Regions from separate parts of the Streptomyces sp. NBC_00086 genome, predicted to be linked through region 3. Evidence: riboswitches for the same ligand, from Rfam matches in the RefSeq annotation. Region 3 holds a riboswitch; each other region holds the start of a gene.

Region 1 (3,263 bases), 3.0 Mb from region 3:
GCTGCAGTTCAGCCAGGAGCAGTGGAAGAGCGCCGGCGGACTGGACTTCGCCGAGCGCGCCGACCTCGCCAGCCGCTCCCAGCAGATCGCCGTGGCCGAACGGGTCCTGGCGTCCCAGGGCCCCCAGGCGTGGCCGCTGTGCGGAGTGCAGGCCGGTCTGACGCAGGACGCGCCCGCCGCCGTGGTGGACCCGGGCCTGCCCGGTGGTTCCGGATCCGTCGCCCCCGCTCCGTCCCGCCCGGACGACGCGGTGCCCCACACCGGTTTGGGCAGCACGTCCACGGACTTCGGGGCCCCGTCGCAGGAGGGTCCGAGCTCCTCGGCCTCGGTCCTGCCCGAGTATCCGATCGGCGTGCCGGGCGAACTGCCCGTCATGCCCACGCCGGACCTCCAGACGCCGACTCCCGGCCTCCCGGGCGACCCGACGGCTCCCACGAGCCCGGCGGACCCCACCACCCCCGCGCCGCCGTCCGTGGACCCGACGCTGCCGGTCGATCCGACCCTGCCCGTGGATCCGACCCTGCCGGTCGACCCGACGGCTCCGGTCACCCCGTCCGACCCGGGGAACTCGGCAGACCCGACGAACCCGGCAAATCCGGTCAACCCGGTTGATCCCACGGCCCCGACGACTCCGGCCGCACCCGGCGAGTCCGCCTCCCCGACCGCTCCGGCGACCCCCGGAGCGACCGAGGGCGGCGGCAAGCACCGCGGCGCGGCCGCCGTCGAGACGCCCGCCGCCGCTGACGCCGCGTCGGAACCGACGTACACCGTGCAGGAGGGCGACAGCCTGATCGAGATCGCGGACGCCAACGGAGTGAAGGGCGGCTGGAAGGGTCTCTATGCGGCCAACGAGCAGGTCATCGGCGGCGATGCGGACCTGATCAAGCCCGGTCAGAACCTGGATCTAACGCAGCAATAGGGACACTTGAGGCGCCCGGAACCAGCTGATTGTCCGTTTTCTGTAAGTGAGACATGTGTCTCTTCAGGTCAACTGGCGTGTCCGGCCCGCAGGGTTCCGCAAACCCCGCCCTCACCTGCGCAAACGCCCTTTCGGGGAGCGCAAGTAGGCACGTTTCCCCCCGATGTCGCTCGTTGAACATCGGGGGGAGACCTGTCTACCTTCTGAATCGCTCGCCACCGCGGGCTCCTTCGACCGCATCGCCGAATCCTGCCGGCGGACGGAGGGAACACTCGTCGCGTAAAGCGCCGAAGGCAGGAGCGGGGGAACCAAGGTAGGCGCCGGAACCGGCCGTTGAGAGACGGTCACGGAACCGGCTAGGGGTTAAGTCGAGCGCTAGGTCGCTCGGCCGGGCACTCACTCGCCCGAACCCGACAGCTCACCTCGTAGGCGTCGGTGAGGAGAACTCCATGCTGCTTTCGGGCAAGGGCAAGCACCGTCGTGGCTCCAAGGCCGTCCGCATCGTCACGCTCGCCGGCGTCGCCGGTGTCGCCGTGGCCGCGCCGCTGATGGCCGCGGGTACCGCCTCGGCCGCGACCGCTTCCGAGTGGGACCGCGTCGCCTCGTGCGAGTCCGGCGGCAACTGGTCCATCAACACGGGCAACGGCTACTACGGCGGCCTGCAGTTCTCGTCCTCCACGTGGGCCGCGTACGGCGGCAAGGCGTACGCCTCGCAGGCCAACCAGGCCTCGAAGTCCCAGCAGATAGCCATCGCCGAGAAGGTCCTCAAGGGCCAGGGCAAGGGCGCCTGGCCGTCCTGTGGCGTGGGCCTGTCGAACTCCTCCTACACCGGCGGCTCGGCGGAGGCACCCTCCAAGCCGAAGACCCAGCCGAAGCAGGAGAAGAAGCAGGAGAAGAAGGTCGAGTCGAAGAAGGCGACCGAGCGCGTCGAGGCTCCGACCACCCGCTCCGAGCGTCCGGCCGCCGCGCCGAAGACCGAGGCCCCCAAGACGGGCAACGGCTCCTACGCGGTCAAGTCCGGCGACACGCTGGGTGCGATCGCCGACGCGAACAACGTGACCGGTGGCTGGGAGAAGCTCTACGAGCTCAACAAGGACATCGTCTCGGACGCCGACCTGATCTTCCCGGGCCAGAAGCTCAAGCTCAGCTGAATCCGGACTCCGGCCGAAGTCGGACTCGGGCCGAGGCCGGACCACGGCCGAAGCTGAACCCCGGCTGAAACCTGCGAGAACGGTCGTGTCCGCTTTCGCGACGCGCAGTAGTTCCACCACGCAATTCCACCGCCCGGCGCGCAACCCCCTTCGCGCCGGGCGGTGCTGTGTGCGGATGCCTCCGGTCTGACGGAGCCTCCGAAAGACCGATGATCAAGGGTCCTATGTCCTGTAAGAGGGGCATTCAGGCCCTTTTTCGTCCCAGCCTCCGGGCGGTCGGCTGGCCGAGTGCCCGGAGACGGTTAGGCTCTAAGCGGCCAGGCCATCCCACGGCCTGACATGCCACCGCACACCCAGCGTCACATCCCAGAAGGAGATGCTCGTGCCGTCCATCGACGTCGTCGTAGCCCGGGAAATCCTGGACTCCCGAGGCAACCCCACGGTCGAGGTCGAGGTGGGCCTCGACGATGGCAGCACCGGCCGTGCTGCAGTCCCGTCCGGCGCCTCCACCGGAGCGTTCGAAGCCGTAGAGCTCCGTGACGGTGACCCCAACCGCTACATGGGCAAGGGCGTAGAGAAGGCCGTCCTCGCCGTCATCGAGCAGCTCGGCCCGGAGCTCGTCGGCTACGACGCCACCGAGCAGCGCCTGATCGACCAGGCGATGATCGACCTGGACGCCACCGAGAACAAGGGCTCCCTCGGCGCCAACGCCATCCTCGGCGTCTCCCTCGCCGTCGCGCACGCCGCGTCCGAGGCCTCGGACCTGCCGCTCTTCCGCTACCTCGGCGGCCCGAACGCGCACCTGCTGCCCGTTCCGATGATGAACATCCTGAACGGTGGGTCGCACGCCGACTCCAACGTCGACATCCAGGAGTTCATGATCGCCCCGATCGGCGCGGAGTCCTTCTCCGAGGCCCTTCGCTGGGGTGCCGAGGTCTACCACACCCTCAAGAAGGTCCTGCACACCAAGGGCCTCTCCACCGGTCTGGGCGACGAGGGCGGCTTCGCGCCGAACCTGGAGTCGAACCGCGCCGCGCTCGACCTCATCGTCGAGGCCATCAAGCAGGCCGGCTACGTCCCGGGCAAGGACATCGCGCTCGCGCTCGACGTCGCCGCGTCCGAGTTCTACAAGGACGGCAAGTACGAGTTCGAGGGCCAGTCCCGCTCGGCCGCCGAGATGACCGAGTACTACG
Region 2 (3,263 bases), 920 kb from region 3:
CGAGCCAGGCCTCGCACTCCGCCGTCGTACGGGGCCGGTCGGCGAAGTCCAGCAGCTCCGGTACGAGGACGTCGGCGTCCTCGGCCGTCAGCCCGGAGTCCGTGAAGCGGGTCCCGAGCCGGGCGGCCCGTACGGAGGGCTGCACGGCCTCCCGGAAGGGCGGATAGTCCTGCGCGTGCACGGCGTGCAGGGTCAGCCGCATCAAGGTCGACTTGACCACCTCGCGCCCCGTGAAGGCGGCGTCGAGGTCGGCCGGGTCGAAGCCGGAGAGCCGGTTCCACAGCGCGAGGTACGGCGAGGCCGCGTGCTGCGCCTGCAGGGCGACCACCCGGCGGACCGCGTCACCGACGTCCATCACCTCGCGCCGCAGCAGCAACTGCCGTGCGAGCGTGGAGCGGTTGAGCTCCCTTGCGCTGACCTTCATGCCGCGACCGTCCCGTCCCCTGTCGAAACGGGCAGCCTAACCGGCACCTCCGACAGCGCCTCGGATGCAGATCCGGATGCGGCCCCGGGTTCAGACCCGGGTTCAGATGCTGACGCCCTTGGACCGGAGGTAGGCCAGCGGGTCGATGTCCGAGCCGTACGAGGGCCCGGTGCGGATCTCGAAGTGCAGGTGCGGGCCGGTCGAGTTGCCCGTGGAACCGGAGAGGCCGATGGTCTGCCCGCCGGTCACGCTCTGGCCGGAGGAGACGGACAGCTGGGAGAGGTGCGCGTACTGGCTGTACTTGCCGTCGGCGTGCCGGATGACGACCTCGTTGCCGTACGAGCCGCTCCACCCGGCGGAGACCACGGTGCCGGCGCCGACCGCCTTGACGGTGGTGCCGCTGCTCGCGGCGAAGTCGACCCCGGTGTGGTAGCCGCTGGACCACATGGAGCCGGCGGTCTTGTACGCGGTGGAGGTGCCGCCGCCGACCGGGGCGACGAAGCCGGTCGACGCGGAGCCGCCCTGCTGCTTGGCGGGCGCCTTGCGGGCGGGGGCCTTGGCGACGGGCGCGGCGGCCTCGTCGGAGGAATCCGACGAATCACCGGAAGCGGAAGAACCGGAGGAAGCCGAAGAATCGGAGGAAAGAGACTTCTTGGCCGGCTTCGGCGTTTCGGCCGGCGCGGACTCGGCCGCCGCGGCCGGAGCCGAGCCCTTCGCGCCGAGCGTGAGCTTGAGGCCCGGGTGGATCAGCGACGGGTCGGCGCCGACGGCCTCGCGGTTGTCCGCGTAGAGCTGCTCCCAGCCACCGGTGAGCTGACGGCTCTCGGCGATCTTGGAGAGGTAGTCGCCCGGCACCACGGTGTAGACGGTGGGGGCGGCCTGCGCGGCGGCGGGCGCGGCCTGGAAGGCCGACACGGCCTGCGGGGCCTGGACCGGAGCTGCGGCGGGCGCGGCGGCCGGGACGCCCGCGGCGTGGGCGCCGGTGGCGCCGAGCAGCGGAAGCGCGAGGGCCGCGCCACCGGTGCCCGCGACGGCGAACCCGCGGGATATCGAGCGGGACTTGGGACGGCGGTGCTTACCCGTTCCGGACATGGCGAATTCCTCTCCGACGCCTGCGAGGTGAGCTGTCGGGTTCGGACTGGAGATGTCCGGCCGTACGTGCGCCGTTGAACAGCACATGGACGGCTTCACCCCGAGCTGTCCCGTTGTAAAGATCCCGAAGGAGCTCCGGAACAGCGGCTTACCTGGTTCCCCCGCTCCTGCCGCGCGCGTGAATAGTCGGGTGCGGTTTCCGGACGGCGGCAGGATTAGGCGGTCCATCCGGATCGATCGCGAAGGTAATCCAGCCCGGCGGCACGGAACAAGTCCCGAATTCCCCCATGGATTCCAAGTGATGATGGACCGACGGAATTACGGTCACCCTGCGTCCATTCCCCTCCCCCAACAACCGTCCGGACAGGGGAATTCGCCCTTCGCGATCAGGCACTCACGGTCACCGTATGATCTGGCTCACGGGGACGTGTCCGATCTCGCCCCTCGCTATGGCAAGTTGTCAGCAACCAACGTAATTCGGACACGCGCGACGACGACCACACGGAGACACGGAGGAGCCCCTGTGACCCAGCAGATACCCCAGAGCCCCCACACCGATCCGGTGGCGCCGGAACCGGCACTGACGGGAGTCCGCAACTTCCGTGACGTGGGCGGATTGCCGGCCGCGGACGGCCGGACGGTCAAGTCAGGACGACTGTTTCGAAGCGGACATCTGGCGCATGCCACCGAAAGCGACGCGGAGTTCCTCGGATCGCTCGGACTGCACACCGTCTTCGACTTCCGCAACGGCGCCGACCACGCCCTGGAGGGTCCGGACGTGGAGCTGCCCGGCGTGCGCAACGTCGGCATTCCGCTGTCGGATCCGGCCGACGGCCGGGAGTTCTGGAAGATGGTCCGCGAAGGGGACCTGGCGCAGCTCCGCGAGATCCTGGGCGAGGGCAAGGCCGCCGCGCGGATGTCCCGTTCGTACCGGACGATGATCCGGACCCGGACCGCCGAGCACAGCCGGGTGGTGCACGCGCTCGCCGAGGACAGCGTCCCCGCGCTCATGCACTGCGCCGCCGGGAAGGACCGGGCCGGGCTGTCGATCGCCGTCACCCTGCTCGCGCTGGGTGTCGGGCGGGAGGCGATCCTCGCGGACTACCTGGAGTCGAACGCCCCGCACAACCGCTACCGGGTCCGCCGGGGCAACGGCTCGCCCGAGGCCCGCGCCCCCGAGGTGATGGAGCTGCTCGCCCCGCTCTTCGATGCCCGCGCCGCGTATCTGACCGCGGCCTTCGACACCATCGACGAGGAGTGGGGCGGTGTGGAGCGCTACCTCGCCGAGGGCCTCGGGCTCGCGCCCGAGACCCTCGGCAGGCTCCACGACCGGCTGCTGGACTGACGCCCCACGAGGTGGGCCGTCAGCGGTTGGCGACGGCCTGCCTCACCAGTGTCCGGCCGAAGTCCCACATCAGCGCGCCGCCGCCGTGGGCCTCGTCCATGACCGCGCGGAAGGCGCCGACGAAGCGGTCGACGTCCGCCTCGTCCACGATCAGCGGCGGGATCAGCTTGATCACTTCCAGGTGGTCGCCGGAGACCTGGGTGAGGATCCGGTGCTTCTGCAGCAGCGGCACCACCACCATCTGCGCGAACAGCCCCTTGCGCGCCGCCTGCAGCATGCTCCAGCGGCTCCGCAGGCCCAGCGAGGACGGCCGGCCGAACTCGATGCCGATCATCAGCCCGCGGCCCCGTACCTCGTGGAGCAGTTCGTACTCGTCCACGAGCGCGGCCAGCCGCCCGCGCA
Region 3 (3,263 bases):
CACCGGGACGCGCGAGACTCCGTACCGGCGGGCCAGCACCTCCTCGGTCAGCCGGCCGCCGGGCCCGAACACTCCGGAGACGATGTCGTCGCGGATCGCTGTGCATACCGTGTGCGCGGGAATACGCAAGACCGGACCTCCGCCTTTTTCGTATGACTGTGCGCGTTGCGACTCTATTGCAACACACGATAATTTCCGAGAGCGGCCGGAAATACGAAACATTCACACACCGCGGAACACAAGGCGGGGTACAAGGCGGAGCACAAGACCCGGGTACGGCGCGGAGGACCAAGCGCGCGGCGAGAAGCGCGAAGGCCCCGGCTCGAAGAGAGCCGGGGCCTTCGCGGAAGACGTGCGGTGGGGCGAGCGGGTCAGACGGTGACGCCGTGCGAGCGCAGGTACGTGACCGGGTTGATGTCCGAGCCGTAGTCGGCGCCGGTGCGGGCCTCGAAGTGCAGGTGCGGGCCGCTGGAGTTGCCGGTGGAGCCCGACAGGCCGATCTTCTGGCCCGGGGTGACCTGCTGGCCGACGGAGACGCTCAGCGAGGACATGTGGCCGTACTGGGTGTACGTGCCGTCGGCGTGCTTGATCACGACGTTGTTGCCGTACGCGCCGCCGTAGCCCGCCTCGACCACGGTGCCGAGGCCCACGGCGTGCACCTCGGTGCCGGAGGCGGCGTGGAAGTCGATGCCGGTGTGGCTGCCGGAGGACCACATGCCGCCACCCGCGTGGTACTGGGTGCTGACGTAGGTGTTGTCGAGCGGCGACACGAAGGTGTTGAGGCGCTTGCGCTCCTCTTCGCGGGCGGCGCGCTCGGCGGCCTCGCGCTCGGCCTTGGCCTGCGCTTCGGCCTTCGCCTTGGCTTCGGCGGCCCGCTGCCTGGCGTCGGCCTCGGCCTGCGCCTTGGCGGCGGCGGCCTCGGCGGCGCGCTGCTGGGACTGGGCCTGGGCCTCGACGTCACCGGCGAGCTCGTCGGCCACCACGATGGTGTTGAGGGTGCCGGTGTCCTCGATGGAGGGGGACTGGTCCGCGGCGAACGCGGGACCGGCCAGGGAGCCGACGACGCCGGTTGCGGCGAGGGCGGCTATGCCGGCGTAGCCGGCGGTCCTGCGGCTCATACGGCTCGGGCCACGGTGCTTGCCGGCGGCACTACTGCCAAACGCCATGAAGGGGCTGATCCTTTCCTTCCCTCTCGCCTACCGGGTTAGCTGACGGGTTCGGAGCAGGAAGGTCTCCTACGGGCCCCCTCTTGCGAGGCGGTCCGATTCACCCCAGGGACACAAGTGGGTCCCCGGCTCCCCAGGCTCGCGCCTGACGGGGACTCGGCGATCGCTGTCCGGTGCCGCGGGCGCGGCGGTTACAACTGACGAACAGCACGGCCGACGCTAGGCGGATCATCAGTCAATCGCCAAACAGACACGCCCTTTTGTTGCGCACGCCACACCACATACAAGCAACCACACCATCAAAGGGACAGAAAAGGCAAAAGGGACCCCGGCGGACAAGCCGCTGGGGTCCCGTGCCGGATTTCCGCGCCCGGCGGGCCAGTTGGCGGCCCGCCGGCAGTCAACGGACGGTCAGTTGGTGACCACGGTCACTTCGCCGATCCCGAGGGCCCGCACCGGCTCCTCGATCTGCGAGGCGTCACCGACCAGGACCGTGACCAGGCGGTCCACCGGGAAGGCGCTGACGACCGCCGAAGTGGCCTCCACCGTTCCGGTTTCGGCGAGGCGCGCGTACAACTGCGCCTGGTAGTCGTCCGGGAGCTCCTGCTCGACCTGGTCGGCGAGCGTGCCCGCGACCGAGGCGGCCGTCTCGAACTTCAGCGGGGCGACGCCCACCAAGTTCTGCACGGCCACGTCCCGTTCGGCGTCGGTCAGGCCGCCCTCCGCGAGGGTGCGCAGCACCGTCCAGAGGTCGTCCAGGGCCGGGCCGGTGTTCGGGGTGTCCACCGAGCCGCTGATGGCGAGCATCGAGGCACCCTTGCCGTCGGCGGTGGAACGCAGCACCTGGCCGAAGGCGCGCACGCCGTACGTGTACCCCTTCTCCTCGCGCAGGACCTTGTCCAGCCGGGAGGTGAGGGTGCCGCCCAGGCAGTACGTGCCGAGCACCTGCGGGGCCCAGACCCGGTCGTGCCGGTCGGCGCCGATGCGGCCGATCAGCAACTGCGTCTGGACCGCGCCGGGGCGGTCCACGATGACCACGCGGCCCGTGTCGTCGGCGGTGATCGGCGGGACCGGGCGCGGGGCGGTGGTGTCACCGGTCCACGCGCCCAGGGTGTCGGCCAGGACGGCGTCCAGGTCGATGCCGGTCAGATCGCCCACGACCACCGCGGTGGCGGTCGCGGGGCGCACGTGGGCCTCGTAGAAGGCGCGTACGGCCGCGGAGTCGATGCGGGCGACCGTCTCCTCGGTGCCCTGGCGCGGGCGGGACATCCGCAGGGAGGCCGGGAAGAGCTCCTTGGAGAGCTGCTTGGCGGCGCGGCGCTGCGGGTTGGCGCTCTCGTGCGGGATCTCGTCGAGCCGGTTGCGCACCAGACGGTCGACCTCGGAGTCGGCGAAGGCCGGTGCGCGCAGCGCTTCTGCGACCAGGCCCAGCGCCTTGTGCAGGCGGGAGGCCGGGACCTCCAGGGAGACCCGCAGGCCGGGGTGGTCGGCGTGCGCGTCGAGGGTGGCGCCGCAGCGCTCCAGCTCGGCGGCGAACTCCTCGGCGGAGCGCTTGTCGGTGCCCTCGGACAGGGCGCGGACCATGATCGTGGCCACGCCGTCGAGGCCCTCGGGCTCCGCGTCGAGCGGGGCGGTGAGGTTGATCTCGACCGCGACCACCTGCTGGCCCGGGCGGTGGCAGCGCAGCAGGGTCAGGCCGTTGGCCAGCACCCCGCGCTCGGGGGCCGGGAAGGCCCACGGCTGCGGCTCGCCGGCCTCGGGGCGCGGGTGGAAGGTCATCGTGACGGCTGCGGTGTCGCTCACTGCTCCGCCCCCTCGTTCTCGTCGCTCGCGTCGGTCTCTTCGGTGTCGTCCACGGCGATCGGCTCATAGACGAGCACCGCCCGGTTGTCGGGGCGCAGTCGGGCCGCGGCCACGGCCTGCACCTCCTCGGCGGTGACGTCGAGGACGCGCTGGACGGCGGTCAGCGCGAGCTGCGGGTCGCCGAACAGCACCGCGAAGCGGCACAGTTCGTCGGCGCGCCCGGCCACCGTGCTCAGCCGGTCCAGCCACTCGCGCTCCAGCTGGGCCTGCGCGCGCTCCATCTCCTCGGCCGTC

What was found. Region 3 has a riboswitch for cyclic di-AMP ahead of OG276_RS08820 (M23 family metallopeptidase). Riboswitches for the same ligand answer to the same signal wherever they lie in the genome.
Positions count from the first base shown of each region.
Region 1: linked by a shared signal. The riboswitch ahead of OG276_RS22600 (transglycosylase family protein) and the one ahead of OG276_RS08820 (M23 family metallopeptidase) in region 3 are both predicted to bind cyclic di-AMP.
Region 2: linked by a shared signal. The riboswitch ahead of OG276_RS04965 (LysM peptidoglycan-binding domain-containing M23 family metallopeptidase) and the one ahead of OG276_RS08820 (M23 family metallopeptidase) in region 3 are both predicted to bind cyclic di-AMP.

Region 1 covers NZ_JAPELZ010000001.1:5,012,108-5,015,370, forward strand. The annotation lists gene OG276_RS22595 (transglycosylase family protein) at 1-919, shown strand, start outside; cyclic di-AMP (ydaO/yuaA leader) riboswitch at 1,195-1,366, shown strand; gene OG276_RS22600 (transglycosylase family protein) at 1,369-2,070, shown strand; gene eno (phosphopyruvate hydratase) at 2,447-3,263, shown strand, end outside.
Region 2 covers NZ_JAPELZ010000001.1:1,076,544-1,079,806, forward strand. The annotation lists gene OG276_RS04960 (winged helix DNA-binding domain-containing protein) at 1-424, opposite strand, end outside; gene OG276_RS04965 (LysM peptidoglycan-binding domain-containing M23 family metallopeptidase) at 527-1,516, opposite strand; cyclic di-AMP (ydaO/yuaA leader) riboswitch at 1,521-1,715, opposite strand; gene OG276_RS04970 (tyrosine-protein phosphatase) at 2,040-2,861, shown strand; gene OG276_RS04975 (aspartate aminotransferase family protein) at 2,881-3,263, opposite strand, start outside.
Region 3 covers NZ_JAPELZ010000001.1:1,994,419-1,997,681, forward strand. The annotation lists gene OG276_RS08815 (GntR family transcriptional regulator) at 1-129, opposite strand, end outside; gene OG276_RS08820 (M23 family metallopeptidase) at 372-1,166, opposite strand; cyclic di-AMP (ydaO/yuaA leader) riboswitch at 1,179-1,338, opposite strand; gene OG276_RS08825 (pitrilysin family protein) at 1,578-2,945, opposite strand; gene OG276_RS08830 (pitrilysin family protein) at 2,966-3,263, opposite strand, start outside.